4 regions of the Metabacillus sediminilitoris genome follow, and region 1 is predicted to be linked to each of the others. Evidence: predicted binding sites of a transcription regulator. Region 1 holds the regulator's gene; each other region holds the start of a gene.
The links. The regulator LexA, encoded in region 1, represses DNA repair genes until DNA is damaged. The targets are predictions, from matches to a motif close to CGAACATATGTTCG.
Positions count from the first base shown of each region.

Region 2: a site for LexA is predicted at 6,320-6,333, ahead of GMB29_RS04545 (YhjD family protein). Genes of this name have one in related genera too.
Region 3: a site for LexA is predicted at 5,528-5,541, ahead of GMB29_RS18810 (Y-family DNA polymerase). Genes of this name have one in related genera too.
Region 4: a site for LexA is predicted at 3,347-3,360, ahead of uvrB (excinuclease ABC subunit UvrB). Genes of this name have one in related genera too.

Region 1 covers NZ_CP046266.1:3,029,455-3,037,764, forward strand. The annotation lists gene GMB29_RS14315 (glycerate kinase family protein) at 1-668, opposite strand, end outside; gene GMB29_RS14320 (CdaR family transcriptional regulator) at 980-2,083, shown strand; gene GMB29_RS14325 (YneB family resolvase-like protein) at 2,217-2,876, opposite strand; gene yneA (cell division suppressor protein YneA) at 2,944-3,258, opposite strand; gene lexA (transcriptional repressor LexA) at 3,416-4,039, shown strand; gene GMB29_RS14340 (pentapeptide repeat-containing protein) at 4,784-5,671, opposite strand; gene GMB29_RS14345 (YdbC family protein) at 6,389-6,610, opposite strand; gene glnA (type I glutamate--ammonia ligase) at 7,049-8,310, opposite strand, start outside.
Region 2 covers NZ_CP046266.1:871,987-880,296, forward strand. The annotation lists gene GMB29_RS04515 (M48 family metallopeptidase) at 1-285, shown strand, start outside; gene aceB (malate synthase A) at 495-2,084, shown strand; gene aceA (isocitrate lyase) at 2,193-3,473, shown strand; gene GMB29_RS04530 (YflT domain-containing protein) at 3,548-4,162, opposite strand; gene GMB29_RS04535 (IDEAL domain-containing protein) at 4,515-4,751, opposite strand; gene GMB29_RS04540 (competence protein ComK) at 5,277-5,846, shown strand; gene GMB29_RS04545 (YhjD family protein) at 5,941-6,300, opposite strand; gene GMB29_RS04550 (TVP38/TMEM64 family protein) at 6,464-7,081, shown strand; gene lepB (signal peptidase I) at 7,099-7,605, shown strand; gene addB (helicase-exonuclease AddAB subunit AddB) at 7,976-8,310, shown strand, end outside.
Region 3 covers NZ_CP046266.1:3,916,163-3,924,472, forward strand. The annotation lists gene GMB29_RS18775 (YqkE family protein) at 1-219, opposite strand, end outside; gene GMB29_RS18780 (alpha/beta hydrolase) at 697-1,608, shown strand; gene GMB29_RS18785 (C40 family peptidase) at 1,779-2,171, shown strand; gene GMB29_RS18790 (DUF2552 family protein) at 2,205-2,447, opposite strand; gene GMB29_RS18795 (iron-sulfur cluster biosynthesis family protein) at 2,458-2,781, opposite strand; gene GMB29_RS18800 (YolD-like family protein) at 3,040-3,372, opposite strand; gene GMB29_RS18805 (GDSL-type esterase/lipase family protein) at 3,396-4,052, opposite strand; gene GMB29_RS18810 (Y-family DNA polymerase) at 4,248-5,510, opposite strand; gene GMB29_RS18815 (YqzH family protein) at 5,811-6,005, shown strand; gene GMB29_RS18820 (3-ketoacyl-ACP reductase) at 6,417-7,133, shown strand; gene GMB29_RS18825 (hypothetical protein) at 7,226-7,489, opposite strand; partial or broken gene GMB29_RS27490 (LLM class flavin-dependent oxidoreductase) at 7,633-7,838, shown strand; gene GMB29_RS18830 (squalene/phytoene synthase family protein) at 8,147-8,310, opposite strand, start outside.
Region 4 covers NZ_CP046266.1:4,980,915-4,989,224, reverse strand. The annotation lists gene GMB29_RS24125 (efflux RND transporter permease subunit) at 1-164, shown strand, start outside; gene GMB29_RS24120 (hypothetical protein) at 307-483, shown strand; gene GMB29_RS24115 (peptide chain release factor 3) at 676-2,256, shown strand; gene GMB29_RS24110 (GNAT family N-acetyltransferase) at 2,404-2,844, shown strand; gene GMB29_RS24105 (CsbA family protein) at 2,875-3,105, shown strand; gene uvrB (excinuclease ABC subunit UvrB) at 3,432-5,417, shown strand; gene uvrA (excinuclease ABC subunit UvrA) at 5,425-8,298, shown strand.

The sequences.
Region 1 (8,310 bases):
TCTAATTCTTCGACCATTTTAGGTGTCGCTCCTTTTTGTGGACCAAATACATATGATGCTCCATTTAAACCTATAAGTGGATTTTGCACGTCCGAAGCAAGTAGAAATGATGATTCAGCAATTCTTTTATCAAATGTGCTATCATCAATTGTGGCGATTTTGTCTATTTCTTCAGCTCCCAGGCAAATTTCATTACCATTAATATCTAGTAACTTCATTCCTAATGCTTGAAGCATTCCAATACCACCATCATTTGTTGCACTTCCACCAATACCCAGAATAAAATGACGACATCCATTATTTAATGCTTCCTTAATTAATTGTCCTGTACCATATGTTGTCGCTTTCAATGGATTTCTCAAATTAGCAGGAACTAAATTTAAGCCAGATGCACTTGCCATTTCAATAATGCATGTTTTTCCATCACCTAGCATTCCATATTCCGCTAATACATCTTTTTCTATTGGCCCCTTTACTTTCACTGATACTTTTTTTCCTGTAGTAGCTTCAACAAGACTGTCCATTGTACCTTCTCCCCCATCTGCAACAGGAACTAATACAGTTTCAGCATATGGAAGATAATTTTTAATTCCTTTTTCAATTGCAACCGCAGCCTCTAATGCACTAACGCTTCCTTTAAAAGAATCTGGTGCTATGACAATTTTTATGGTATCCACCCCCTGGTTAGCGCTTACATTTTTATTAACCTTGTTCAATATAGGTTAAGTTTATTATATAAATAGTACCGAGAAATAGCTTTGTTCATATTAAATAAAAATAGTGTATATTTTTAAGAATTTTTTGTTTACTATAAATAAAAAAGCTAAATGCCTCTCAAGAATTAATTTTCCGCTTTCATCTAGTTAGCTCAGAGGAACTTTAAAATTTGTCATTAACTATATAATTCAGATATAAATTGAAAGTCTTTTTACAATTCCACTATAAATCTTACAAATGAGACAATGAGGATGTGTACAAATTGTTAACTCAAGAAATTGCAGAAGAAATTGTTAAAGAAACGATGAGACGTTTAAATCGCAATATAAATATCATGGATCCTACTGGGACAATTATTGCTTCAGGAGATTCAACTCGAATAAGTTATTTCCATGAAGGTGGATTTCATGTCATTAAGTCTGGAAAGCCTTTAGTTATTACAAAACATAACAAAGATCAGTGGAGAGGAAGTAAAATAGGAATTAATCTGCCAATTGAATTCCAAAATAAAATTATTGGAGTCATCGGAATAACCGGAGAACAAAACGAAGTAGAAGAATTTGGTGAACTCGTAAAAATGACTACTGAGATGATGATTAAACAGTCATATTTAGCTACTCAATCAGAATGGCAGGCTAGATCAAAAGAAGAAACGTTTGTTGAATTAGTAAAAGAAAAACCTAATTATGACTTTATTGATCAAAGGCTTGAATTATTACAAATTAATCTGATTCCACCTTTTCATATGTTTTTAATAGAAATCAAATTGATAAAAATACAAAGTCAATCACTAATTAGAAAACTTGAAGAGATATTTAATAAAAAATGCACACTTATTGGGTTTCTAGAAGTTGGCAGAATGTTTATTCTGTCTTCCGGTATTTCTAGTAAACAGGCAATAGATAAAATCAACATTATTCAAGACATGCTAACTAAATTACAAATACAATGTAAAATAGGCTACGGTACTCCTGTTTACACAAGAGAAATGCTAAAAGTATCCTTTAATGAATCAGAAATTGCGTTATCGATTGGAAAAGTTAGAGAACTATCATTTAATTCATACTCTAATATGGAAGCAGAAGCACTTATTATTCAGATTGATGAGGATTTGAAAAAACGTTTTTTAGAGAGAATCTTCCCAACAATAGATGCAAAAGTAATTGAAACATTACAAGCATTTTTTCAATGTAATTTTAATATTACTGAAACAGCAAGTAAACTATTTATCCATAGAAATACTCTTATTTATCGATTAAAAAAAATAAAAGAAGAAACAGGCTATGATCCACAAGTTTTTAAAGATTCAGTTCCTCTTCAATTAGCTATTTGGATGTATGTAAATAAACTCTCTACTACTAACTGAAAAGTAATAATCAATAATAGGTAAAACAATATATAAAAAATATTATTTGAAAGCGCACACATATGAAAGTCTTTATAAAAAAGAGTCATTAAATTAACGAGAGCAATGCATTCATTATGTTGCTCTCTTTCAATTAATTTTGTGCATCTTCCATATGCTTTTCAATGTATTCCTTATATCTTCTGTGAACTGTTGCTTTACTAACATCAAATCCTACACCTCTTAGAGTAGCAGCTATTTCATGAAAGGTTAACTTTTTTTGACGTAGTTTTAATATCTCCTCAATTGGAACTTCAATTTTTTCACGACCTCCTCCACTTTCTAAATTCGATAAATTATCTTGAGGTCTATACCCCTTTTTTATAGCTCTATTCATACCTCTACTGATTTTATAGTTTACAAGTTTCCTTTGAAATTCTTCAACCGTTGCAAGAATATTCAATACCATAAGATCACTTTCTGATAATTCAGGCTCTCCTTGTTCTGTAAGTGTAAAAACCTTCGCATCTAATTTCCTTATTTCATGTAAGATAGCTATTTTTGCATGACCTCTCCCTAAGCGGGTATCATCTTGAACAAGAAGAATGTTAGCTTGTTTATCTTTTAACAGCGCTAATGCTTCTATCATTCCTTCTCGATCGATATCAAATCCACTATGCCGTTCTTCAATAATCTTTATAATTTCAATTTTATGTAAACACGCTAGCTTTTCTAATTCTTCTCTTTGTCTTTCAATTGATGAATCCTGTGTTTCTTTTTCTGTACTAACACGACAATAAATAATAGCCTTCATTTTTAACTCCCCAAATGATTTATATATGACTATACCTAATCTAAATTAAAAAAGTAAAAACTACATTTTATTTACTACTGGCAATCTGTTCAATTTGATGCTCCTGCTCTCTTTCTACTGGTACATAAACTAAATCGCCTGGCTTAATTATACTTGAATGAATTTCGTTTTTTTCCTGTACCCACACAACAAATTCTTGTTTTGATATTTTTGTGTTAACTGAATATTCTTCGGCAATACTCCATAAACTGTCACCTTCTTTAATTTCAACTTGATGATATTTTTCTAAACTTTCTTTTGTACCTGTATAAGAAACGGCCCCAAAAACAGCTACTAATACCACAAAAAATGAAAAGATGTAGATCATTGACTCTTTTTTCATATTAATCACCCCATAAGAATATTTGTTCGCATTTATAAATTGAGTATAATACGAACGATTGTTCTAGTCAATCTTTTTTCTCGAACTTATGTTTGTATTAATAGGAAAAAGATGCTATAATAAACATATATTATAGGAATCCGAGGTGTCTCAGAGGATGACGAAACTATCAAAAAGACAACAAGATATCTTAAGCTTTATAAAAGATGAAGTACAAAAGAAAGGGTATCCACCCTCTGTACGTGAAATTGGCGAGGCAGTTGGATTAGCATCTAGCTCTACTGTTCACGGGCACTTAGCTAGGTTAGAATCAAAGGGATTAATTCGACGTGATCCAACAAAACCTAGAGCAATTGAGATACTCGAAGAGGATGACTCCTTACACATCCCAAAAAGCAAGGTTATAAATGTTCCAGTTATCGGTAAAGTAACAGCTGGTCTACCTATTACTGCAATTGAAAATGTAGAAGAATATTTTCCGCTTCCAGACAAATACGCTACTGACGATGAACATATTTTTATGTTAGAAATTATGGGTGAAAGTATGATAGAGGCTGGAATCCTTGATGGAGATATGGTCATTGTAAGACAACAGCAAACTGCGAATAATGGCGATATCGTTGTTGCAATGACAGAGGAAGATGAAGCAACGTGTAAGCGATTCTTTAAGGAAAAGGATTATATCCGTTTACAACCTGAAAATTCTACAATGGAACCAATTATTTTACGCAATGTTTCTATTTTAGGTAAAGTAATTGGTGTGTACCGTTCAATACATTAAACTCTTGCCAATTTGAACTGCACCTGCAATTGTTGGATACAATCTAACAATTGCAGGTGCAGTTTTTACTTTATCATTCATATTATTAAGGACTTTTTAAACTATAGGATCTTTTAAACAACACTTCTAAACCATGTTCTTCGTATTACATTACACAATTCCTTACAACACTTTCCGATGTACCAATGGCTTCACAATCGTAATAGGATCCTCACCTGTTAAATATCGCTGAACGTCTCCTTTATCTTCAATAAAATGAGCGAATTGTTCATTCGTTTCAGCATATTTATCCAAATAGAATTTTTTGAAATTGACTTTACATCAAAATGTTTTCAGAAATAATTATTAAACTTTCTTCATACTCTAAACCTATTAAAAATTCACTTTCAAGTATTTTGATCTTATCTATTGTTTCAAATATGTTTGTACAATTAATGTTCATCAATTATACCAATCATTATGATTTCTGAATACAGAGCAACGTGATTTCCTATTAGCTGATTGTTGATTATCTCTTTCGCTTATACATTTTACTAGTTAACATTGGCCGAATGTAAAAATAATAAGGATACAGAAATTTTTTCTAATGCTAAATTTCTGTATCCTTAATATGTAATATTTACGAACCTCTGGAACAAAAGTAACATCCAGATGTCAATGATTCGCTTTTACAACGTGTTAAAATTAAATAGTTCATCTGTCTCTACTATCTCTAACAGGTAATGTTGGATTTGAATATCATTTTTATTCGAACCAATGTGTTGGTCGAGAAAGCAAGATTGGTATTTTTGTACTTGCATCGCCCTTCGCCGAATTAATCTGTACTTGAGTGAGAAAGATACTCCCTGTCAGGTCCGCCCCCCTTATGTCAGCATCCCTTAAATCAGCACCGATAAAATCAGCGAATCTCAAGTCCGCATATTGAAGATCAGCAGCAATGAGATATGCCCCTCTCAAGTTGGCTCCTTTGAGATCTGCCCCTCTAAGGTTTGCCCCCATAAGATCTGCCCCTCTATGGTCGATCTTCCGCCTATTTATAGAGCTCTTATATTGGAGAAGTGACTCTTTCCGTACTAGTTCACTTGTCTTTAAAAGTAAAGTGTTCACTTCTTTCCGATGTAATGGAATATCTAGATCAATGAGTGAATCAGCACGAAGCTTTGTAAGTTGTTCCGTTTTGTCGAGAGCAAAGTGCAGCTCACTGTGAATCAGTCGAGATGCTTTCAACGTCAGTGCTTCGGTCAGATACCAGAGCATCTCATGAAGTTGTTGCATAATTGGAAACACATCAAACATTTTCTTTGCTATATCTGTATCTTTTCTCCAATTGATCCCTTCAAAAGTGACATTTGAAACTTTTTGTCCTGCTCCGAAGCAATCAAATACAGTACACCCTTTATATCCGTGCTGTCTCAGGCTTTTGTGAATACTACAACTATAGTCTGATTTTAAATTAGTACAAGGTTTACCAGCGTCCTTATCCATCGCAAAATCTGCTGAAGCAGCAAAGGGTAACGCTACACAACACAAGCCAAAGCAGTTTTCACAGTCAGCACGAAGATAATTGTGACTATTGTGACTATTGTGACTATTGTGGCTTATTGTATTTCTATCATTATCATTCTCAAACAACACGGGCACATCCTTTGAATTTTCATTACTATTTCTATATGAATATAAATCTTGTAAACAAGTGCTTTCCAATTTTATTATATTATCACTGTGTTAATTTACTGTCAATTATTGTTATTTTAGAAAATTTTATAAAAGCATCTTACGGGAAATCAAAAAGGTCACATTAACATGTATTGTTCTTTTTCCCATTAGTGCACTTGTGTTCGGAACATATACTTTCTTATTTTAAAAAATTAAGTTCATTCGAATTGACTGATATAATTAATTCCTATATTTCCTTTTCATTTCATTTATTCCTTTCAAACTTCTGTGGGTTAATTACGGGTGGTTTTATGGGTGTGAAAATAGTGGTGAATTAACCTTTTATACAAAGAAACTATACTCTCTAAATGTTGAATTTGAAGGAAAAACCCATAGAAAATATCTCTACGGGTTACTTTGTTTTGACATGATACTGCAACTTCAAATTTTTTAACAAAAAAGACCGTAACTATGCGAAGCAAGTCAGAAAAAAAGGAGTCTATTTATTGTATGATTGTATAGCACCTGTAAACCTTCCCTGTCAAGGATTGGATCTGATTATAACAGATTAATTTGGAGAAATATTGATCTACTTGCCGCCATAACACCACAAGATAAATACCTTGTGTTTACGGTTTTAACAGGTTTTCTATATAATTGCTCTTCAATTTTTCAAAATAGAAATCATAAAATTTATAAATCCATCCTATTTAAAATTTCTTTTAATTGTATTAACTCATCCTTAGAAAGTGTAATTCCTTTACCCATCTTTTCATTGTCTTGATCCCAGTCACGCAAATCATATTTTGGATCACGCCCATTCCAGCTTATAAGGTTCAGCTCCTTTTTCCAACCCTTTGCTCCTTCAGAAATTGTTCCTAGCTTTTCTTGTATTTCAAATTTTATATTTGCCAAAATCTACATCTCCTCTTTTTTTTATTTCTACAACTATAATAAATCATTCATTGGTAGTTTGGCCAAGCATAATAAAACCTATTTTAGGGAGAGTAACATCATGCACAGCTTTCAATACGGGAAAACCACATTTAATTACTCAGTGGAATACATACAAGCTACCACCAGCCGGATTTGATTCATACAAACAATTTTTTATAAAAAAGCTCCCTCGATCATAAAGAGAATTTATGAACTTGAAGAAGTCGTCGTAGATCCAGCTTCTCCAAAGGAGATTGTCAGTGATGAGAAATTTGCATATCTTGGGCGACATTATCGATTAAAAGTACTTAAAAAATGTGGGGAAATTGTGCGTTTGTTTATTCAAAAGACTAAGAAGAATATTATGTTTACAAAAATAAAAACCCTCAACACCAGAAGTGTCAAGGGTTATACTTATTAATACATTGACATGTATTGTTCTCTTTCCCATGGGTGTACTTGTGTACGGAACATATCCCACTCAATTTCTTTTGCTTCAATGAAATGCTCAAATAAGTGCTCACCTAATGCAGCTTTCATTGTGCTGTCTGCTTTTAATAAATCCAATGCTTGTGCAAGAGTAGCTGGTAGATCAACAATTCCATTTTCTACGCGTTCTTCTTTTGTCATTACATAGATGTTACGATCGATTGGTTTTGGTGCTTCAAGACCATTTTTGATTCCTTCTAGTCCAGCTGCTAAAAGAACACTCATTGCTAAGTATGGGTTTGCAGCAGGATCAACGCTACGTACTTCAACACGAGTACTTAAGCCGCGTGAAGCAGGAATACGAATTAATGGACTTCTGTTTTGTGCAGACCAAGCAACATAACATGGTGCTTCATAGCCTGGTACAAGACGTTTATATGAGTTAACTGTTGGATTTGTTACTGCAGTAAATGATGGTGCATGTTTGATAATCCCTGCAATAAATTGTCTTGCTGTATCACTTAATTGTAAATCAGCACTAGTATCCAAGAATGCATTCTCACCATTACGGAATAAAGATAAGTTCATGTGCATACCTGAACCATTTACACCAAATAGTGGTTTTGGCATGAATGTCGCGTGTAAACCATGTTTACGAGCAATTGTTTTAACAACTAGTTTAAATGTTTGAATATCATCACATGCTTTAATTGCACCAGCATATTTAAAATCAATTTCATGTTGACCAGGTGCCACCTCATGGTGTGATGCTTCAATTTCAAAGCCCATTTCTTCCAGCTCTAACACGATATCACGACGGCAGTTTTCACCTAAATCAGTTGGTGCTAAGTCAAAGTAACCGCCATTATCGTTAAGCTCTAATGTTGGTTCGCCTTTTTCATCTAATTTAAATAAGAAGAATTCTGGCTCAGGTCCTAAGTTAAAATCAGTAAATCCAAGCTCTTCCATTTCTCCTAAGATGCGGCGAAGATTGTTACGTGGATCACCAGCAAATGGAGTTCCATCTGGATTATAAATGTCACAGATAAAACGAGCTACTTTACCTTTTTCAGCTGTCCAAGGGAAGATTACGAAAGTATCTAGATCTGGATAAAGATACATATCAGATTCTTCAATACGTACGAAGCCTTCAATTGAAGATCCGTCAAACATCATTTTGTTGTCTAATGCCTTATCAAGTTGGCTTACAGGGATTTCAACGTTTTTAATTGTCCCTAAAATATCTGTAA
Region 2 (8,310 bases), 2.2 Mb from region 1:
GCCTTTCCATTATTTTTAATCTTATTAGGAATGCTAACATTTGTTTCAAGTCCTTTATCAAATACGGTTTCGAGATACCAAGAAAAGTCTGCTGATATATATGCAATTGAAATGACAAATGACCATGAAGCAGCGGTACGTTCATTTCAAGAACTGTCAAAGGCTGGACTTAGTCAAGTAAATCCGCCTGCATTAGTAAAAATTTTCCGATATACGCATCCGACAATGTTTGAACGGATTCTCTATTTAGAGGAGCATGGCGATAAAAATTCAAATCATGAATAACAACTGTAGTATAACAAGAAGGGATCTAGTGAATAAAACTAGGTTCCTTTTTTTCTTTTAAGTCTTTTTACAATCGTTAAAAAGCTTGTCAAAAATTTTTTTTGAATTTTTTAAAGAAAATAGTTCCATTTTTTGATCATCTGTTATATATTAATTTCAGAAACAAATATCTGTATTATAACAATAAAAGGTGAGGTGTTCTTTCAAAGATGGCAACAAAAATGACAGGTTGTAAAATTGTTGGAGAAATGAAGGAAGAATTTCAACATGTACTAACATCTGAGGCGTTGCAATTTATTGAAAAACTTGAAAGAAACTTTGGTACAAGAAGACGTGAATTATTACAACTAAGAGATAAAAGACAAAGGGAGATCGACAACGGCAAGCTTCCGGGTTTTTTACCTGAAACAAAACACATACGTAATGGGGCTTGGACAGTGGCGTCCATACCGAATGATTTACAAGACCGACGTGTTGAAATCACTGGACCAGTTGATCGCAAAATGGTTATCAATGCATTAAACTCTGGTGCAAAAGTTTTTATGGCTGATTTTGAGGATGCAACTTCACCTAGTTGGCAAAACATGATAAAAGGTCAGATTAATTTACGTGATGCTGTGCACAGAACCATTTCGCTTGAAAATGAAAACGGTAAAACATATCAGTTAGGGGATGAAGTTGCTACTTTAAAGGTGAGACCAAGAGGTTGGCATCTTGAAGAAAAGAATATTGAGCTTGATGGAATAAGGGTTTCTGCTAGTTTAGTAGACTTTGGATTATACTTTTTCCATAATGCGAAGGAATTAATAAAAAGAGGAAGCGGTCCATACTTTTACTTACCGAAATTGGAAAGTCATCTTGAAGCAAGGCTGTGGAATGATGTGTTCTGTTTTGCACAGGATGAATTATTCATTCCAAGAGGAACGATTAAAGCAACTGTTTTAATTGAAACCATCATGGCAGCTTTTGAAATGGACGAAATTTTATATGAATTAAAAGAGCATTCAGCAGGGTTAAACTGTGGCCGCTGGGATTATATTTTTAGCTATTTAAAGAAACTACGTAACTGTGAATCTGCTATTCTGCCAGATCGTGCACAAGTGACCATGACTGTTGGCTTTATGAGAGCCTATTCCCTTCTGGCGATCAAAACGTGTCACAAGCGGAACGCACATGCAATGGGAGGAATGGCTGCACAAATCCCTGTAAAAAACAATCCTGAAGCGAATGAACGTGCATTTGCTAAAGTACGTGCTGATAAAGAAAGAGAAGCAACAGATGGACATGACGGTACATGGGTGGCACATCCAGCACTTGTTAAAGTTGCCATGGATGTATTTGATGAACATATGAAAACAGCAAATCAAGTTTATCGTAAACGGGAGGATGTGAAGGTGACAGCAGAAGATTTATTAGAAGTACCAGATGGAACGATAACAGAAGAAGGGGTTAGAACAAATATCGATGTTGGCATTCGGTACATTGCATCATGGCTAAGCGGCAGGGGGGCTGCACCAATTCATAATCTAATGGAAGATGCTGCAACAGCTGAAATTTCAAGAGCGCAAATCTGGCAATGGATCCGGCATCCAAAAGGTATTTTAGAAGATGGACGGAAGCTGACCTTTACCCTATACGAGCAGTTAAAAAAGGAAGAAGTGTGTAAGATTAGGCAGGAAGTAGGGATTGATAAGTTTAGTAGCGGTAAATATTTTGAAGCTATTCAAGTATTTGATGATCTTATAAAAAATGAGCAGTTTGTTGATTTTTTAACTTTACCAAGCTATGAAAAACTGTAACTGTTTTTCTTGAAAAAGGGATGTTATCGTCTTTTAACCGAGTTTTCATATTGAAATAGATATATATTTTGAATAAACAATGAAATTTTTCATAATGGGGGAATGGAAATGAACGGTCAAAGAATGGAAGCTTTACAAAATAGCTGGGAACTTGATAAACGCTGGGAAGGCATTATTCGTCCATATACCGCAGAAGAGGTTATTCGCTTAAGAGGTTCGATTGATATTGAACACACACTTGCTAGACGTGGTGCTGAGAAATTATGGAACTATCTTCATACTGAGGATTACATTCATGCATTAGGTGCTTTAACTGGAAACCAGGCGGTTCAACAAATAAAAGCTGGCTTAAAAGCAATTTACTTAAGTGGCTGGCAGGTTGCAGCAGATGCAAACCTTTCTGGAAATATGTATCCTGATCAAAGCTTATACCCGGCTAACAGTGTTCCACATGTAGTAAAACGTATTAACCAAGCACTTCAACGTGCTGACCAGATTCAACATCTTGAAGGTGAGGGAGATATCGATTGGTTTGCACCAATTGTTGCAGACGCAGAAGCAGGTTTCGGTGGTCAGCTAAATGTATTTGAACTAATGAAGTCAATGATTGAATCAGGTGCTGCAGGTGTTCATTTTGAGGATCAATTATCATCTGAGAAAAAATGCGGACATTTAGGCGGAAAGGTATTATTGCCTACACAAACAGCTGTGAAAAATCTCATCTCAGCTCGATTAGCAGCTGATGTGATGGGAACACCTACCATTATTATTGCTCGTACAGATGCGGATGCAGCAGATTTAATCACAAGTGATGTTGATCCTGCTGATCATGAATTTATAACAGGTGAGCGTACAATAGAAGGGTTTTACCGTACTAAAGCTGGTATTGATCAAGCAATTTCAAGGGGACTTTCATATGCTCCATATGCTGATCTTATTTGGTGTGAAACATCTGAACCAAACCTTGAGCAAGCACAAAAATTTGCTGATGCAATCCATGAAAAATTCCCAGGAAAATTATTAGCATACAACTGTTCGCCTTCTTTCAACTGGAAGAAAAAGCTTGATGATCATACGATTGCTGCCTTCCAAAAAGAAATTGCAAAAATGGGCTACAAATTCCAATTTGTCACACTTGCAGGGTTTCATGCGCTAAACCATAGCATGTTTGAACTTGCACGAGGCTATCGTGACCGAGGGATGGCAGCTTATTCTGAGCTTCAACAAGAGGAATTTGCAAGTGAAGTTTTTGGGTACACGGCAACTAGGCATCAACGTGAGGTTGGTACAGGATATTTTGATGAAGTGGCACAGACTATTTCTGGTGGGACTTCGTCGACGACTGCTTTGAAGGGATCTACTGAGGCGGAGCAGTTTACGGAGGCTTGATTAACAAGTAGGCGCGAAAGGAGTCCTTCAAAAAGAAGGACTCCTTTCATATCATCTTTTTTTAGTATGATCACTTACCATTTCCTATCTATGCTTGTCCCTGTATTCACTCGATTATCAGGATTATTTAGGGAAACATCACGATCCTCATACATATCGGCATCCTTTGGACGAATGTTGCTTCCGTTAATTGGAGTTGAATCTATTTCTCGTGAAATATTTTGTCCTCTATCCTTTACAAAGTCACCTCTATTTTCAACAAGTACTAGGATCTTACCATCTCTTACAGATTCATCGTACATTTTTGCTTCATCCTCTGGAATTCCCATGCCGATTAGAGCTCCGGATAACCCGCCAATTCCAGCTCCAGCGACAATTCCTGTTAAGGCTGCACCAATTGGTCCCATTGCTACAATCGGTCCGACACCAGGAATAGCAAGAGCCGAAACTCCAGCCAATAATCCGCCTATGCCTCCAAGTGTACCGCCTGCTACTGCACCAGTTGCTGCACCCTCACCAGCCTTTGTACCTGTCTCATCTGTAATCGCATCGACATCATCTCGATTTTTACTAATGACGGAGATGTCCTCTGAATTGTAACCTTGTTTTTGCAGATCCTCTATAGCTAAAATCGCTTCTTGTTCTGTATCATATACTCCCACAACGTTTTTAGTAATTTGGTTGTCCATTTATTATCTCCTCCTAATTTGTATGATCGAACTTATTCAACTATGTACCCGCAGGAGAGAATCTTAAACTTTCCTTTTATCTTCAGGTAGTAAAAACAACTTCAATTTCACGATGGAAGAGATTCACAGGGAAATAGATGGGAGATAACTTGCCTGTAAAGATCAGGCTGAAGGATAGGACGTCTAAGTCTGGCGAAAGCCAAAGGGGGTTTTTAGCGTGATAAGTCTCGCTGCGAATCTGTGGGGGATAAAGAAAACCTACACTAGGTAGTAATTAACCTCGCGTTTTTGAGACATTCAGAAGAATTTAATAATGATGAAACAAAAATAAAGACCGCCATAGGGGCGGCCTTTATCCTAATTTACGTAAAACCTTGTATTCTTTTGATAAACTCATAAATAATGATCTGTTCTTTGTGTCAAGTGCATCATCAATGCGTTCTTCAAGCAATGCTTTGTTCCTGATAAACAGCGCCTCATCAATAATCATTTGAATATACATGTCTAATACAGGATGCTCAGATGGAACGTTTTTCATTGTGTTTCGGGACTTCATGATCTCAGTGTAAGAAGATTTTTTATTTTTCATTAAAGATCACCCCTGATGCCTTTTTTATATTGTATGGAATTAATGAGAAGAAATCAACTAAATAGTAAGAATTTTTAAAAATTTAATAGGAATAATTTTTTTTGTATGTAAGGTATGAATGTGATATATAGAATAGGACTCGAAACGGCTCAGCACAAACATGCTTTCCAAGTTAACATGTAGAACTGTCAGATGGTTATCCTGCATTTCTTGTGCATGATAAAATGTATGCGAACCAATGATTTGGGGATACTGTTAGAAAGGGTGTGAAATGATGACGAAAGATAGGGAAGTTGAGATCTCTCCGACTGCTTTAAATCCACTTGTTGGCATAGAGATCTTAGATGAAAAAAATGAATCTATGGATGTTACGGAACAGATTTTTGAAAAATGACTTCTTTACAAACATGTAAAGAAGTCATTTTTTTATTGATTTTTTGTAAATATTATAGAAATTCTAGGAAGTACATGCTAGATTGTGAATGGTATATATTACCTACTAATATCGTATGAGGAGTGAAGAAATTGAACTCAATTAAGAATTATGTCGACAACTACATTATCAATCGTTTTACAATGGCTATCTTACCCGATTCTAGTAATATGTATTCTCAAATCCTTGAATATGAAGATGATCTGATTGTACAAAAGCGTCCAATAGAGATCATTGATGATAGTTGCCGATATTTTGGAAGCAGCTATGTAGGGAGAAAAGAAGGGACTAAAGACCTTATACGTGTCACCCATAAATCACCAATTGTGATTGACCCAGCAAATTCAATTTATTTTTTCCCCACTACATCCTCGACAAGACCTAATTGTATTTGGGTTTCACATGACTATGTTAAAGAATATTCAAGAGCAGAACATGATAACACAATGATCACATTTAAAAATGGTAAACAAATCACGATTCCTATTTCACAAGGTTCTTTTGAAAAACAGCTTTTTCGAACTTCGTATCTTTCAACGATTATTTCTTCACGAATTGAACAAGAGCAACGAAAATTAAACATGCTTCTCTTTCCGAATGGTGAGAAAGAGGTTAATACACTCTATGATCATATCATTAGGGAAATTACTCGCAAATTATAATGTTTTTCCATGAAGGTTTCAGCGGAGACACCTTCATACTAGAGAAGGTGTCTTTAGTCTGTTATGATGACCATTTTATGACATGTACATGATTCTATTTTTGTGGCTTGAATAAATAATCTTCCATTAGTTCAGATACTTTGTTACGTATTCTTGGATTAAAATAATTATGTTTTTCTTCATAGCCGTTATAGAGGAAAGAATATAAGGTGAATGCTTCATCACGCTCTACCTCATGAACTTTTATGTTTCGTTTATGCAGCTCTTTTCTAACTGCAGCTAGATCATTTTGTACTAATCTTAATGATTCCTCAACAATTGCTAAGTATGGACGATGTAATTTAAATGGACTTTTTTGAATGATAGATAGATCGCGATTAAAGATTGTAACGGCCATTGGTAAATAGATGGATTGTTCAATCATTTCACGAATATCTTTCGGTATCCTAGTCAAAGAAATACCCCCTTAAAACAGAACGTTTGTTCTATTTCATCATACATGATCTAAAAAAATTTCGCAAGTCTCCATCCCTTTAATATTGGATACTGGATAGGGTTTCAAATTATGTGTTAAATATGTAAAATAGATACCAAAGGATTAGATTGAGGAGCATAATATGAACCCGGAGACACTACAGGAATTTTTTACTTTAGAGCATTTAATGCAGTTATTTGAATCGTACCGTTCGCTAGGTCCTTTTTTTGCCATCTTATTACCATTGATAGAATCATTTCTCCCATTTTTGCCACTTGTTGTATTCATTGTCGCGAATGTAAATTCCTTCGGACTTTGGCTGGGATTTTTTTTATCTTGGATTGGGGCTTGTTCAGGTGCTATTATTGTATTTATCATTATGAGAAAGTTAGGGAAGTGGAGATTTTTTAGACGTTTGCAAGAGAAAAAGGCAATAAAAAAGTTATTAACTTGGATTGAGCGCAGAGGGTTTAGCCCGTTATTTCTCATTTTATGTTTTCCATTTACACCTTCCGCTGCGATTAATGTTGTTGCCGGGATGTCGAGAATAAATGTTTGGCAATTTATCTTAGCGGTCTTATCAGGTAAGTTTGTTATGATTTTTATGGTTAGTTTTATTGGTCAAGATATACAAGCTCTATTCACACAACCGATTAGATCCATTATTGTCGGACTTGTCATCTTTTTATTATGGATTGTTGGCAAACAAGTTGAAAAACGTTTAAATATGTCATCAACTGTAAAAAATAGAGGTCGCTAAATGTTGTAGGAGGGTTTATGAAAAAACGGCGAATTGCTTTTACAACTGTAGGTGTTTGTTTAGTAGCTATTTTATTGAAAAACCTGATTTTTGTTGAATATAAAGTAGAAGGTGTATCAATGCAGCCGACGTATGAGGAAGGACGTCTGCTATCTATTAATAAGTTGGGAGTGTATTTTACTCCGTTAAAGAGGTTCGATATTGTTGTTTTCTATCCACCGAACAGTGATGAGATTTATGTAAAGAGAGTGATTGGTCTACCAGGTGATGAAATCCATTACAAGGATGATCAGCTTTATGTCAATAACAAGGCAGTTAACGAACCATTTTTACCTTTAAAGGACAATTCTAATGTTACTAAACTAACAGGAAACTTCACACTTGAAGAAATTACAAATGATATTAAAATTCCAAAAGGATATATCTTTGTCATTGGAGATAATCGTCTTCAAAGCAGGGATAGCCGTCATTTTGGTTTAGTGAAAATGGATGATGTAATTGGGACTGCCGGTGATCGAAAATAATGCTAACTCACAATAGAATTAACTTCTCGGAAAGAAGAAGTTATTGTCTTATGGGTTAGCATTTTTTATTCAAATGAAAGCTTTCTTGGATACAAAGCAGGGAGCGTTAAATGGAATTTACTTAAAAAGTAAAGTAAAATATAAGAGATAGATAAAAACAAAATAAGTCATGTTTTACCACACTGTTTAGTTGTGGTATTTATTTTTTAAAAGGAATGAGGATATAGTTCTTTGTACTTAGCTTTCATGGGCAGTGAACGTCACACTCTTTGTATGCTAAGGCAACATCTATATGGAGTTCTCCAGTTTATACATTGCTGAACTGGCTCTTGCCTTTTTCTTAAATATTAATTGATAGCGGGGAATAAGCATGAGCATTCAATTTATTCTAGGCCGCTCAGGGAGCGGTAAAACAGAAACAATCTTAAATGAAATAAGAATGAAGTTATTTGAAGAACCAATGGGTCGTCCAATTATCTATCTTGTTCCTGATCAGATGACTTTTGGAGCAGAGTATGAATTAATAAAAACGCCTAATTTAGGCGGGATGATTCGTGCCCAAACCTTTAGTTTTAGTCGTTTAGCATGGAGAATTCTCCAGGAAACCGGCGGAATGACACGTCATCATCTTTCAAGCACAGGAATTCAAATGATGTTAAGAAAGCTAGTTGAACAATATAAACAGGAATTTAAAGTATTCACAAA
Region 3 (8,310 bases), 890 kb from region 1:
CCAGGATAATGGACTCTCATTTAAAAGTTCTTCAAAACTCTTATTCTTTTCCCTTTTTTTTCGCTCTTCTATTCTTTCGCGTTCAAGCGCTGCTTCTTTTTCTTCCTGTTCCTTTGCTAATCCTTTTTTCACTGCCTTTAATTGCTCTAATAAGCCACTATTTAAATGATCTGAAACAGATACTGCTTGATCGTCTTTTTTCTTATTCGTTTTTTTCATCCAAGTCCCCTCCTCTATACATGCTGTAAAATTATCTTTATTCAGAGTATAAAAAAACTTGCTATGAATGGAAAGAGATTTATAAAAAAATTCATCTCGTTTAGTACTGAATAAATTCTTCTTATTACAGACATTTTAATTTGTAGGAAGGAGTGATTATCTTTGGCAAAGCAACGAGGACAAAAAGGGAAACCTAACGCTGATACCTCAAAAAAGATGATGGCAATTGAGAATGTTGAAAAAGCAATACATCCTACTAAGAGACAAAATTCCGAGCAGTAAAGCCAGACTCACAGCTATTGGCAGTTATTGCCCTCCCCCCGAATATCTTTTAGCGGGGTTTTTATTGCCCATTTTAAATGGGACAAAAAGGCAGGCTTACAGGCTTGTCTTTTTTCTCTATCTATTTGTATTTTGTTCCGTTCTCGTTATGATTGATGTAAAATAAGGGGGAATCGGGCAAAAAGGAGACTGCTTATGAAAAGAGTATTTGTTGGTTTACTTATTATCCTTTCGTATATTCTCATTGTTGGATTTTTCTTTACAAATAAAATGATGTACATAAAAAAGAAAACAGATGAAGAAATCATTGATCGTGAAACAAATCTTGGCCTATATAACCAAAAAGATTTTGATGCTCTTCACAAACAGCACTTTTCAATTCCATCACCATTTGGATATATCATCAAAGGATCTCTCATTGCTCCGCATGTGACGAACCGGTATATCATCTCATGTCACGGTGTTACTGTAAACCGTCTAAATTCTGTGAAGTACATGAATTTATTCTTAAAAAAAGGCTGGAATGTCCTTATTTATGATCACCGGAGACATGGTGAAAGCGGTGGAAAAACAACAAGCTATGGTCATTATGAGAAATTCGATCTTCAAAAGGTTGTACAATGGTTAAAACAAGAAGTTGGAAAGCCAATTGTCTTAGGCATTCACGGTGAGTCGATGGGTGCTGTAACGACATTGCTTTACGCTGGAACGGTTGAAGACGGTGCTGATTTTTATATTGCCGACTGCCCCTTTTCAGAACTTGAAGCACAGTTACTTTACCGGCTTAAGGTTGAATTTAAGTTGCCAGGCTTTTTGATCATGCCGATCGCAAAACCCTTTGTTCAGCTTCGTGATCGTTACTCCATCAAAGCTGTTTCACCAATCAACTCAATAGCTAACATTGTGAATCCAGTTCTTTTTATTCACAGTAAAGATGATGATTACATCCCTGCTGAAATGTCCAAACAACTCTACGAGAAAAAGCAAGGTGCAAAAAAACTCTATGTCGCAGATAAGGGCTTACATGCGATGTCTTACTCAGAAAATCAGAAAGAATACGCTAGAGTTGTCGATGAATTTTTCAATGAAATTGGTTTAAACCCCTAATAAAACGAGTCTGCTTTATCTTAATCTGAATAAATGAGTGACTAATTGGTTTAGACCTTCTTTTTTTACTAACAAGCTGTAACTAAAATTTTTTTGTTTATGATTCTTGTCCAATCAAATAAATTTATTTTTGCATGATATAAAGTAAAAGTCTTTAAAAGAGGGTTATTATGCTTGCAGATCAGATTATTTTGACTGGAATACACTACTTAGGGACTCCGTATGTCTTTAACGCCCCTTCATATCGATCAGATATATTCGATTGCAGTTCATTTACACAGTATATATTTGGCCTGAACGGCATTCCTCTTCCACGAAACTCTCGCCAACAATTTTTAGTAGGTGTCCCCATTTCTTTCTCTCAGATCCGAAGAGGTGATTTACTTTTTTTCAGTACGAAAAAACGAAAAGATAAAAAAGGATTATCAAAAATTGGTCATGTTGGTATCTATATCGGAAACGGCTATATGATTCATACGTATCGCCCTGAAAACAAAGTAATGATCTCTGAAATCGACTCTTGGATGGAGTCATTTATTGGTGCTAAAAGAGTGATTAAATAGGCTGCCACAATTTACACGTGACAGCCTTTACTCTTATCCAAGCACATCTGAGATATGTTCCATATTTTCTTCCATCCATTTTATTGCCTCATCAATTGTTGGAAATTCCTGTGCTTCAAATGACATTTCATCTTGGAGCAGCCAGACGTCCTTTTTATCATCATGAACTCCCCCTATCGACCAATGGAGAAGACTATATGGGTGGTTATCATTTAAAAACGATACCCATGTTTTATTTAATGCAACATTTTTTATTGATATTAAACAATCCTTCACCTAGTTCCCCTCACTTTACAAGAAGGCTCATACGTGGATTTAAAATTTGTGAAGGGCTTTTTAACATAAAGCAATTTGCTGATTGATTAAATGAAATGGTAATTTGCTCCTCCAAAAACACCATCTTCGTTTTTTCAACGAACAATGGTACAGCATTTGTTTCTAACTTTACGTCATCCTCTTCAGGCTCTTTTACTAACCATAATACCGTAACACCGCTCATTACGCAGCCACAGCCTTCTGTATCATATTTTAACTTTAAAACTCTATTCTTATTCGCTTCTAGCTTTGGCGTTATTTGCTCGATTGCTTCTTTTGTAAATGTGACCTGCATGATAAATCCCCTTCGCTATATACTATACGAATTAGTTTACCATACACACTGATTTCATGCATGAATGAATAAGAAAAGCTCAAGCTCCTCAAGCGCCGACAGGCATAAGACGCGGATGAATAGAAGGTGTGCTTTTCCTTCAATTCATCTGTTGCTTATGCCCCCGAGGTTCTAGGCGCCCTGAGCTAGACACTAAAACGAAGTACAAAAACTTTTACTCGAAAAGCGTAAGTGCCTTGTTCAGATTCGGACAACCATCTATTTTCGCTTCACATCAACAATGTTTTCGAATGGCAGTTGGATATGATTGTCACTTTGTTCATCAACAATGCAAAGCGTATGCTGAATTGGATCGATATAATGAACATAACCAGAGCAATTGTGATGAAAATGTTCTTGATAATATGTGAAAACTAGCTCGGCATGTTCTTCCATTGCCATACAAATGATCTCATTAAACTGCTCAAGCTGTTGCTCATCAAGCTCACGTTTTTCTTGATAATGATCTGCTTCAGACCAATCTCTTAGTAGTTTTACATGCTCTGGCAGCATCATTGATGTCCATTTAATATTTCCTCTGTCCCGTATCATGTTCTTGTCACCACCCTAAACAACTAAATATCTTTTAAAAACTCTCTTGGGTAGCCTATATGAAATAATGTTTTCGCAATCTCTTGATACCCAAAATCATTTGGATGAATATGATCTCTTCTAGACAACAATTCATCTTGTCTCCCTTTAAATACAGAGTAAAGATCAGCGACGCGAATGGTAGATCCATTGTCAAAGCTGTTTAAATGACGATTAAATAACCGCACCCATTTATCCGCAAGCGGTATGTCAGGCAGCGGGTTATAAAGATTAAGGAGGTAAACCCTATAAGGTATACTGCATTCCTTTTTCAATTCATTTATTTTCTGTATAATTTGCACCATATTGCTGTGACACTCTTTTATTGAATCTGTAAGCTCGGTTATTTCTCCTGTTTCAACAAAATCCTTGCTTGCATTTATTAAATCGTTTCCTCCAGCAGATAGTGTAATGATGTTAGCACGCTTTATCTTTTCATGTAGAGCTGGACTTTCTACTATCTTTCGTACGCCGCCTGTCTCAGTTCCTGACTTCGCATATATATCGGCAAATACATGCTTATTTAGCTTTTCTTCTGTCAATCTTATATAACGCCTCACAAACCCAGGTGCTAAAAACGATGCACCTACTCCAACCGTCAAGGAATCTCCTAAAGCTACATACGTTAAATATGTCCTCACGTGCTATACGTCCTCCTAAAAAACAAATAAAGTCCTTAATACAATATTCTTTAGTAGGATAATCGCAGCTTTTCCAATTTGCTGTTTAGCCTGCTCTTACGGCCAACTACTAATTGAAGGCAATACCAGCTTCATTCGTGTACGTCTTTTGCTCTAGCTCGAGGCAACTTTTAAGCTTTTGTTCTGAAGACCACATTATGCCTTATGACCTCCCACAAGTTTCGCACGATGCTTCGCTGTTCCGGCCGGTGTATACGATACAGCACGTAAAATTGCGTCTGATCCATATTTATGACGTATTGAATCCATGACATAACCTAGTGTTCGTTGTTTAAAGCGATTTTGTTGAAACAAATCAAGCTGCATTTCACAATCTTCTTCAATGTTTGATAAGGTAATTGATATTTGCCGTACTGTTTTATTCGCATAAAATTTTCCAAATAGCTCTAGACATGTTTCATAAATGTCCATCGTTATATTTGTTGGCTGGTCAATTGTTTTCGATCGATGAAAGCCACCGCCGAATTCATCACGACTATACCCAATTCCAAGGCTGATCGTTCGTCCGATCTTTTTATGCTGACGTGCTCTCCGGGCAACTTCCTCGCTTATTTCTAATATGACATGCTTTACTTCCTCTGGATCAGGGTAATCACGAAGCAAAATTTGACTTTTCCCAAAACTGATTTGTCCCTGCATAATCGGTGCTCCAATTTCCGATAAATCGACTCCCCATGCATGGTAATAAAGCTGGTTCCCCATCACACCGAACTTTTTCTCGAGAAGCTCAAGCGGGTAATGCGCAAGTTGTCCTACATTAAAAATCCCCATTCGATTTAATGTTTTTTGCACTCTAGACCCAATCCCCCACATTTTACTTAAGGGCTCAATATTCCATAGCTTTTCTTTCACATCATCATACGTCCACTCTGCTACACTCGTTTTTTTTGCATCAATGTCCAAGCAAATTTTTGAGAGAAGCATATTTGGCCCAATCCCGATTGCACTAGGAAGACCAAACTCTGACTGCATGTCATCACGAATTTTATCGGCAATTGTTCGCGCATCACCCCACATTTGCTCTACTCCATCGACTTTAATAAAGCTTTCATCAACACTGTAAGTATGAATTGCTTCCTTCGGCACATAACGATGAAACAATTTTGTTATTTCAGTCGACATTCGAATATAGATGCCCATCTTTGGATTGACAATATGAATTCGCGGATCATTTGGGACTTCAAACAATCGTGTTCCCGTTTTAATGCCAAATTCCTTCTTCATTCGTGGAGAAGCTGCCAGCACGATGCTTCCTTGTCGTTCTGTATCACCAACAACAACTAAATAGCATGTCAATGGATCCAAGCCAAGCAAAACCGCAGCACAGCTTGCATAAAAGCTTTTCATATCAACGCAAAGAATTTTTCGTTTTGGCAATAGATCATAGTTTTCAATCATAGCCGCTTCCTCCAAACAGAATATATGTTCGCATTTAGTATATTCTTTATTTTAAGAGAATATACGTTCGGTTTCAATGGGAATTTTCACCAAAGCAGAAAAGCGGAAGCGCCTGTTTAGCCACACAAGCACAAAAAGAGCATTCAAGAAAGGTGATTTTCACCTTTCTTGAGGGGGGGTTGTGACCTCGAGGGCTAGGCGCTGGAGCTATGCACCAAATTAACTAAAAAACTTTTAAGTTTTAAAAGCTCTTCGAAACAAGCCAAAAAAATTGTATACTAGCGATTAGCGAGGTGTAACATGGAGAAAAAATTTTTATTTAAGATGCTCAGGAATAGCTTTTTACAATACGGACGAGATCTTGAAATAGATCCACTTTCAAATGATGACTACATAAAAATAATTGAAAAAATTGCCGAGGAAAAAAAGAAAGATACAGAGTGGTATGAAGTCGTTGAAGATATTGTATATGGCTATTTAACAAACCAGGAATAAATGAATTAGAAGCCGCTTTTCAGGATTAGAAAAAAGGAAAAGGAAGAAACTTTTTGGAGAAAGAAAAAGAGAGCAAAACTGCCTTTAATCAGTTTCTAGATTGACTTCATCGGCTCCATCAATAGCAATATATATGCCTTTTCCATTTCATAATCAAAAAGCCAGGGAGAACAATCCTTTCCCTGGCCATAAATAAAAGCTGTCATCCTAAGGTTCATGGAGAAAAAAGGTATAGATACAAATAAGATGTATGGTTGACATGCCAATTTAGAATAAAGAAATGATTTTCTAAGAAATTAAGATAAGAGACCGCAAACTGTTTAAAGCAAATTGCGGTCTTTCTATTAGTATTAATTACCTTAATTTGTTATTATTTATTAGTTGTTTTTAAAATTTTTTAGGAGTGATAGAATGAGTTCGTTAAATGGAAAAACAGCTCTAATCACTGGAGCAGGAAGAGGAATTGGACGGGCTACTGCCATCGCCTTAGCAAAAGAAGGCGTTAATATCGGAATGATTGGATTAAACATGGCCAATCTTGAAAAGGTATCTGCTGAACTAGAGCAATATGGCGTAAAAGTATCAGCCGCAACAGCAGATGTAACTGATCTTGAATCAGTTCATCATGCCGTTGAGCATATCAAATCAGACCTAGGAGCTGTTGATATCTTAATTAACAATGCAGGTATAGCTAAATTTGGCGGTTTTCTTGAGTTAACTCCTGAAGATTGGGAAAGTATCATCCAAGTGAACTTGATGGGTGTATATAATGTAACAAGAACTGTATTACCTGGCATGATTGAGAGAAAATCAGGTGATATTATCAATATCTCTTCATCTGCCGGCCAAAAGGGTGCTCCTGTAACAAGTGCTTATAGTGCTTCTAAATTCGCTGTTTTAGGACTAACAGAATCACTCATGTTAGAAGTTAGAAAGCATAATATCCGTGTAACTGCTTTAACACCAAGTACGGTCGTAACAGATTTGGCAATTGATACAAATCTTGTTAGTGGCAATGAAGATAACGTTATGCACCCAGAAGACCTAGCTGAGTTAATCGTAGCCGGGTTAAAACTTAATCCAAGAGTATTCGTTAAAACAGCGGGGCTTTGGTCAACAAATCCATAGAAAAACAAAGCAGATCCATTGGATCTGCTTATTCTAGATTTCTTGCCTGAAATCTCAAATCCTTTTGTAGGCTTTATTAGCCTTTTTCTCCATCAGTGATACATGAATAAGATTTTCTCTAGATCGCTGATAAACAGGTTAATTTCATCTTGAGATAAGCGCACTGGCATTTGGTCATATAGGGTAATAATTTGCCCATCATTTTCATGCCGGTGTTTTTTTAAATAATAATAGATATTATTTAATTGGATTTCGTTAAGGATCGATTCTGTGTTGAAATTTTTTACTTTTTGCAGGGAAAATTCATTCATAGATGAATCAAATTCGCCTGCAATAATGTTTCCTTGCATGAACATGTTATCACTCCTAAAAGATCAGTATAAGTTAGTTTACCCCCCATATTAGGAACAAATTGTATCTTCAATATAATTATTTAGCTTTAAATGTCTGGAGGAAATAATAATGGGATACATTCAAAAAACATAATGGATTTCCGCGCATGTATCAGGAAAATATATGATTCGATTGGATTGTTTTTTCCAATCGAATCATATATGGGCAGTGTCCCAAAAATGATATAGAAAAGCAAATGAATTAGCCAAAAGAGCAAAAGAACTAAACTTCGCTTCATTTATTGTCAGAGATGTGCCGGTACACGATCCTAATTTCGGTGATGTCGGTCAAATGTACGATCCTTTTACGTATTAGGTTGTGTAATAAAAAAAGAGTATAAAACCTATGCGGTTTTACACTCGATTTTTGTTTAATATGTTTTACCAAAATATCGTAACTATCTCCTCAATGTCATTCTATTACCGTTACAAGAAAAATTACAAAAGCAAAAACAAAGTATCCTCGTTGTTTATTTAGAGGAAATAACTAGGAGAGATACTTCTATCCTCACTGAAAAAAAGAAGACTTGCCGCCAAGAACTATTGGCGAAGGACTTCGTTTTTCTAAAAAATAATAAAAGAAAAAACCAATTAATAGGTGTTTAATAAAATAACCGGTTCTCACTTACTTACTATTTTTGAAACGATTTCATTTACATCAGATCTGCTAATTTTTTCTTTACCTTCTGTTAAGGCGTCAAGTGTACTGTAAGCTAGCGATAAAGGAATCTCGCAGAAAATACGAATCTGACCTGGTTTAAGACTTTCAATGTATTTATCAGCTA
Region 4 (8,310 bases), 2.0 Mb from region 1:
TAGCACTAGGCTTTGAAGGCAGCGGAATGATCTCAAAAGGACTTGGCGTAACGGTTATCGGCGGTCTAACAAGCTCAACTCTATTAACACTCGTCATCGTACCGATTGTTTATGAAATGTTAAGTAAGCTTCGTCGAAAAAAAACATTAGTTGAAGAAGAATAAGGTAGTGTAAAAGGGTCTGACTTTGTTATGTCAGGCCTTTTTATTTGTTGTGACGCGATACACCTGTCATGAAGGTTCAAATACTCGAATATTCCCTAATGATTTGACATATATATGTTTAAATAGGATTGGGGGAACATTCATGGATGATATCTTATTTCTCATTATCGCACTTTGTATCTTAAGTCTGATTACGACTCTCAAAATCCTTATAGCGGTGTGGGGAAAGAAATACCGCTACAAAAGTACATGGGATATGCTTGAGTTTGAAGATAGCCGGACAAGTGAAGAAATCAAGAAAAAAAAATATGGTCAATGAAAAGCAGGTGAGACTCCTGTTTTTTTGTTTGGCGGGAAAATGGATGATGCTCGGAAGGAAACTTTATAACATAATATAATGTAATGATCTGTGCAATTTAGTAGATGTTTTCCTTATAGGATAACAAATTGTTTCTTTGAGCTCTTTGTAGTATATTTGAGAGACGAATTCAATAAAAAGAGGTTAGTGCTAATGAGTTTACAAAATGAAATAAATAAGCGCCGTACGTTTGCCATCATCTCTCACCCAGATGCCGGTAAAACGACGTTAACAGAAAAACTGTTATATTTTGGGCAGGTTATTCGTTCGACAGGGACAGTAAAAGGAAAAAAAACGGGTAAATTTGCTGCGTCAGACTGGATGGAGATCGAGAAAAAACGTGGTATCTCTGTAACGTCCAGTGTGATGAGCTTTCCATATCATGATTTCCATGTCAATATTCTGGATACTCCAGGACATGAAGATTTTAGTGAAGATACGTATCGGACATTAACAGCAGTTGATAGTGTTGTGATGATTATCGATTCAACAAAAGGTGTTGAGCCGCAAACAATTAAGCTGTTTAAGGTTTGTCGGATGAGAGGTATTCCTATTTTTACGTTTATCAATAAGCTTGACCGTGAAGGCAGAGATCCTCTTGAATTGCTATCAGAAATTGAAGAAGTACTTGGGATTGAGTCTTATCCAATGAATTGGCCTGTTGGCAGCGGGAAACGATTTTTAGGAATTTATGATCGATTTAATGATCAATTTGTCCGTTTCAAAGGTGACGAGGAAGAGGAAGTATTTCCTATAAGTGAAATTTCAGAGCATGGCTTAGAAGATGAACCTGTCTATCAGGATACATTAGGTGAAATTGAACTTCTTGAAGAGGCTGGAAATGAATTTTCGCCTGAGCGTGTGAAAAAAGGAGAGCTAACACCTGTATTTTTTGGTAGTGCGTTAGCAAACTTCGGTGTGCAAACCTTTTTTGATACATTCTTACAATTTGCTGCACAACCGCAGCCGCGTAAAACGGATCAAGGCTTGATCGAACCAGAGAAGGATCAATTTTCAGGTTATATCTTCAAAATTCAAGCGAATATGAATCCGGCGCATCGTGACCGAATTGCTTTTTTCCGTGTATGTTCTGGAAAGTTTGAGCGCGGAATGAGTGTAAACCTTAGCCGTACAAATAAAATAATTAAGCTAAATCAAACACAGGCATTTATGGCGAAGGACCGCGATACCGTAGATGTTGCCTACCCCGGTGATATTATTGGGATTTATGATCCAAATATTTATCAAATTGGCGATACCTTAATTGAAGGAAAAGGCCAGTTTCAATATGAAGAGCTGCCGCAGTTCCCGCCAGAACTATTTAAACGTGTGCAAGCGAAAAACGTCATGAAAGCAAAGCAATTTAGAAAAGGAATCGAACAGCTTGTTCAAGAAGGAGCGATCCAGTTATTCAGACAAGAGTTGAATGATTCGATGATCCTTGGCGCTGTCGGTCAGCTTCAGTTTGAAGTATTTGAATATCGAATGAAGGCTGAATACAATGTGGAAATCGAGTTCACTTCACTTGGTGAAAGAATTCCGCGTTGGATCAAAAGCGAGAAGTTTGAAAAACGTTTCTTTGATTCTAGAAGTATGCTCGTTCGCGATCGCTATGGAGCATATGCCGTGTTATTTGAAAATGAATTCACGTTAAGATACTTCTTAGAAAATCAAAAAGAAATTGAGCTAGTTGACCTGTTAGAGGAAAATGACTATCAAGGTATCACATCTTAACGATCATGTTTTAGGCTGATTCTTCGGAATTAGCCTTTTTAAATGAAGGAAAACAAAGGGTAACCGGCGAATTTTTCCATTATGCATGATAAGATAATGAGTAACATGACTAGAAAAACACATTTCTTACATAAGCGGGGGAAAACATTGGATATTATTCAAGCGACCTTAAAGGAACTGGACGATGTCACGGCCTTATTTAATGATTACAGAATTTTTTACGGACAACCATCTGATCGAGAGAGTGCGAAAGAATTTATTGCAGCTCGAATAAGAGGGAATGAATCCGTTATTTTTCTAGCGATTGATGGTAAAAAACCGCTGGGGTTTGTACAATTATACCCAATTTTCACATCAGTAGGAATGAAACGAAAATGGCTGCTAAATGACTTATTTGTTAATGAAAGCTCTCGTCGTCATGGTGTCGGCAGAGCCTTAATGAATCAGGCGAAACAGTTCGCGATGGAAACCAACTCAGCCGGGATTCTGCTAGAAACCGCAAAGGATAATCATAAAGCACAAGCACTTTATGAAAGCTTAGACTATGAAAAAGAGGATTCCGTCTTCTTTTATACCCTTTCTATCTAACACGATTACCTTTTGAAGAGGAGAACATTCATGGTTTTAAAAGTAATATTGGCGTTGATACTACCGTTTTTACTCGTCAATTTGTTTACACGTGTATGCTATAACCACTATGTTGGCACAGCTTTAACCGCTGCGTTGCTGATCGCTTCATATGTAAAAGGTTATACAGATAATCCGTTCATCATTGTACTGGACATGACATCGCTCGTTATCGGATTTATTTATGCCCGAAAAATGAAGGCACAGTTACTAAGGAAGTAGCAGGTTTGAGTCTGTCCAAAAGGAGATATACTAATAGAAAGAAGAGAGCTGCCAGAAGGAGCTCTTTTTCTGTTCATAACGCTAAATTGAAAAGTTGCAAGATTATGATCATTGCTCCAAAATAAATGATCCAATTTGCAAGATTATCAGAGAAAGTTGCAAAAATCATTCCTCAAGTTGCAAAATCCAACCGAAGTATATCAAATCAAATGAATTCATTTCTATGTGAATAAAATAAATGCGAACTTTAGTTCGTATTTCTAGTGATTTTCCAGTTAAATGTGGTAAACTACTACTATTGAATCTTTCTGAATGGGGGCTTATGCGTGAGCGAGCAATTTGAATTAGTCTCAAAATACAAGCCGCAGGGTGATCAACCTAAGGCTATTCAGTCGCTTGTCGAGGGAATTCAGCAAGGAAAAAAATATCAAACACTGTTAGGTGCAACAGGTACAGGTAAAACCTTTACTGTTTCAAATGTGATAAAAGAAGTCAATAAACCAACATTGGTTATTGCCCATAATAAAACGTTAGCTGGGCAGCTATATAGTGAGTTTAAAGAATTTTTTCCAAATAATGCGGTTGAATATTTTGTTAGTTACTATGATTATTATCAACCTGAGGCATATGTACCTCAAACAGATACATTTATTGAAAAAGATGCAAGCATTAATGATGAAATTGATAAGCTGCGCCATTCAGCTACATCGGCATTATTTGAGCGTCAGGATGTCATCATTATTGCCAGTGTTTCGTGTATATATGGTCTCGGTTCGCCTGAGGAATATAAAGAGCTTGTGGTAAGTTTACGAACAGGCATGGAAATCGAGCGGAATCAATTATTAAGAAAACTAGTAGACGTCCAATATGAACGGAATGATATTGATTTCCGAAGAGGTACATTCCGCGTCCGCGGTGATGTAGTGGAAATTTTTCCGGTATCTCGGGATGAGCAATGTATTCGTGTCGAGTTTTTTGGCGATGAAATCGATCGGATTCGTGAGGTTGATGCGTTAACAGGCGAGATTATGGGGGAGCGTGAGCATGTAGCCATTTTCCCTGCGTCCCACTTCGTAACAAGAGAAGAAAAAATGCAGAAAGCGATCATCAATATCGAGGCAGAGCTTGAGGAGCAATTAGAGAAAATGCGTGAAAACGGCAAGCTTCTAGAAGCACAGCGTCTTGAGCAAAGAACAAGATATGACTTAGAAATGATGAGAGAAATGGGATTTTGTTCAGGGATTGAAAACTATTCACGTCATTTAACACTTCGTCCCGCAGGTTCAACGCCATATACACTGCTTGATTTCTTTCCAGATGATTTTCTAATCGTCGTTGACGAGTCACATGTTAGTATACCTCAGGTTAGGGGTATGTTTAATGGTGACCAGGCCCGCAAGCAGGTGCTTGTCGATCATGGCTTCCGACTGCCATCAGCAATGGATAACCGTCCGCTGCGTTTTGAAGAATTTGAGAAGCATATTGAAAATATCATCTTTGTTTCTGCAACACCTGGTCCATATGAAATCGACCATACGCCAGAAATGATTGAGCAGATTATTCGTCCAACAGGCTTGCTTGATCCAACCATTGATGTCCGTCCAATCGAGGGACAAATTGATGACCTGATCGGTGAAATTCAGGCGAGAGTTGAAAAAAATCAACGGGTGCTTATCACAACATTAACGAAAAAAATGTCTGAGGACTTGACGAACTATTTAAAAGAGATTGGGATAAAAGTAAATTACTTGCATTCAGAAATAAAAACATTAGAACGGATCGAAATTATCCGCGAGCTCAGGCTCGGTACATATGATGTTCTTGTTGGAATTAACTTGTTAAGAGAAGGATTAGATATTCCAGAGGTTTCATTAGTTGCAATCCTTGATGCGGATAAAGAAGGGTTTTTACGTTCAGAACGTTCACTAATCCAAACGATCGGCCGTGCTGCACGTAATGCTGAAGGTCATGTCATCATGTATGCCGACAAGATGACAAACTCAATGGATCTTGCTTTAAATGAAACGAAGCGCCGTCGGGAAATTCAGCAGCTGTACAACGAAAAACACGGTATTACACCACAAACGATTCAAAAAGGTATACGAGATGTGATTCGTGCCACAGTGGCTGCAGAGGAGCATGAAGAGTATGATACATCTCCTGCAAAGAAACTGACAGGCATGACGAAAAAAGAACGCGACAAAGTGATTTCAGAAATGGAAATCGAAATGAAGGAAGCAGCAAAAGCACTGAACTTCGAACGTGCTGCAGAGCTGCGTGATTTAATTTTAGAGCTAAAAGCGGAAGGATGAAGCGATAATGGCAATGGAACATATCGTTGTAAAAGGAGCACGTGCTCACAACTTAAAAAATATTGATATTACCATTCCGCGCGATAAGCTTGTTGTCATAACCGGTCTATCAGGTTCAGGCAAATCATCTCTAGCCTTTGACACCATTTATGCAGAAGGGCAGCGCCGCTATGTTGAATCATTATCTGCCTATGCGCGTCAATTCCTTGGACAAATGGATAAACCTGATGTTGATGCGATTGAAGGACTTTCACCAGCGATTTCAATCGATCAAAAAACAACGAGCCGCAATCCGCGCTCAACAGTCGGAACGGTAACGGAAATTTATGATTACATGCGTCTTTTGTATGCAAGAGTAGGACGGCCGACATGTCCCAACCATGGAATCGAAATTTCATCGCAAACAATTGAACAAATGGTTGACCGAATTTTAGAGTATCCTGAGCGGACAAAGCTTCAGATCCTCGCACCTGTTGTATCAGGGAGAAAAGGTGCACATGTAAAGGTATTTGAAGATATAAAAAAACAAGGCTATGTGCGTGTTCGTGTAGACGGCGAAATGGGAGAGCTTTCAGACGATATTGAGTTAGATAAAAATAAAAAGCATTCGATCGAAGTAGTCATTGATCGGATCGTCGTCAAAGAAGGGGTAGAATCACGTTTAGCCGACTCACTTGAATCTGCATTACGCCTTGGTGAAGGAAGAGTCATTATTGATGTTATTGGTGAAGAGGAGCTGCTTTTCAGTGAACATCATGCATGTCCGCAATGCGGCTTCTCAATAGGCGAGCTTGAACCAAGAATGTTTTCATTTAACAGCCCGTTTGGGGCATGTCCTGAATGTGATGGGCTTGGAACAAAGCTTGAAGTAGATGTAGATCTTATTATTCCGAACAAAGATCTGACGCTTACTCAACATGCAATTGCACCATGGGAGCCAACAAGCTCTCAATATTATCCGCAATTACTTCAAGCTGTTTGCCAACATTATGACATTAATATGGATGTTCCTGTGAAGGATATTCCGAAACACTTATTTGATAAAATCTTATTCGGCAGTGACGGAGAAGAGATTTATTTCCGTTATGAAAACGATTTTGGACAAATCCGCGAGAACTATATCGTATTCGAAGGTGTAGTTCGCAACGTGGAACGCCGATATAAAGAGACAAGCTCAGATTATATACGTGAGCAAATGGAAAAGTATATGGGGCAGCAAAACTGCCCAACTTGTAAAGGATATCGCTTGAAGAAAGAGACGCTTGCCGTTTTAATTAATGGAAATCATATCGGTGAAATAACGAAATTGTCTGTTGTGGATTTGTTAACATTTTTTAAAAATGTCCAATTATCGGAAAAAGAAGTACAAATTGCTAACTTGATTTTAAAAGAAATTAGTGAGCGATTAGGGTTCCTAAATAATGTTGGACTTGATTATTTAACATTGAATCGTGCTGCAGGAACGTTATCTGGAGGAGAAGCACAGCGAATTCGACTTGCTACACAAATAGGTTCACGACTTACCGGTGTTTTATACATATTAGATGAGCCGTCAATCGGCCTGCATCAGCGTGATAACGATCGTCTCATTCAAACGATGCAAAATATGCGTGATATTGGTAATACATTAATCGTTGTTGAACATGATGAAGATACGATGATCGCCGCCGATTATTTAATCGATATTGGTCCTGGTGCAGGCATTCATGGCGGTCAGGTGATCGCTGTCGGTACACCTGAAGAGGTGATGAACGATGAAAATTCGTTAACAGGTCAATACCTAGTTGGGAAAAAATTCATTCCACTTCCAGTTGAGCGCAGAAAGCCTGATGGACGTTTTATTGAAGTGAAAGGGGCAAAGGAAAACAACCTTAAAAATGTCAGTGTGAAATTTCCTCTAGGAACATTTATTGCCGTAACTGGTGTATCTGGTTCTGGAAAAAGTACACTTGTCAATGAAATTCTTCATAAATCACTTGCCCAAAAGCTTAATCGTGCAAAAACGAAGCCTGGTGAACACAAAGAGGTTAAAGGAATTGAACATTTAGAAAAAGTCATTGATATTGATCAATCGCCAATCGGTCGTACCCCAAGATCAAATCCTGCCACATACACTGGTGTGTTTGATGATATTCGCGATGTGTTTTCAACAACAAATGAAGCAAAGGTACGCGGATACAAGAAGGGACGCTTTAGCTTTAACGTCAAAGGCGGAAGATGTGAAGCATGCCGAGGCGACGGAATCATTAAGATCGAAATGCACTTTCTGCCAGATGTGTATGTCCCTTGTGAAGTTTGTCATGGCAAACGCTATAACCGTGAAACGCTTGAAGTCACGTATAAAGGCAAAAATATTTCAGAAATTCTTGGCATGACTGTAGAGGATGCTGTTTCATTCTTTGAAAACATTCCAAAGATTAAACGAAAACTGCAAACACTTTATGATGTCGGTCTAGGGTATGTCACACTCGGCCAGCCGGCAACAACTCTTTCCGGCGGAGAAGCACAAAGGGTGAAGCTAGCTTCAGAATTACACCGTCGTTCAAATGGCAAGTCGATGTATATTCTTGACGAACCAACAACAGGCCTTCATGTTGACGATATCGCCCGACTATTGAAGGTATTGCAAAGACTTGTAGAAAACGGTGATACTGTTTTAGTCATTGAACATAACCTTGACATCATAAAAGCAGCAGACTACCTCGTTGATTTAGGTCCAGAAGGCGGAGACAAGGGCGGACAAATTGTCGGAGTCGGAACACCAGAAGACCTCATTAAAAATGACCAGTCTTATACAGGAAAATATTTAAAACCAGTCATTGAGCGTGACAGGGAACGGATGAAAAAACTGATAAAAGAAAAAGAGGAAGTTGTTCAATAGAATAAAAAGTGT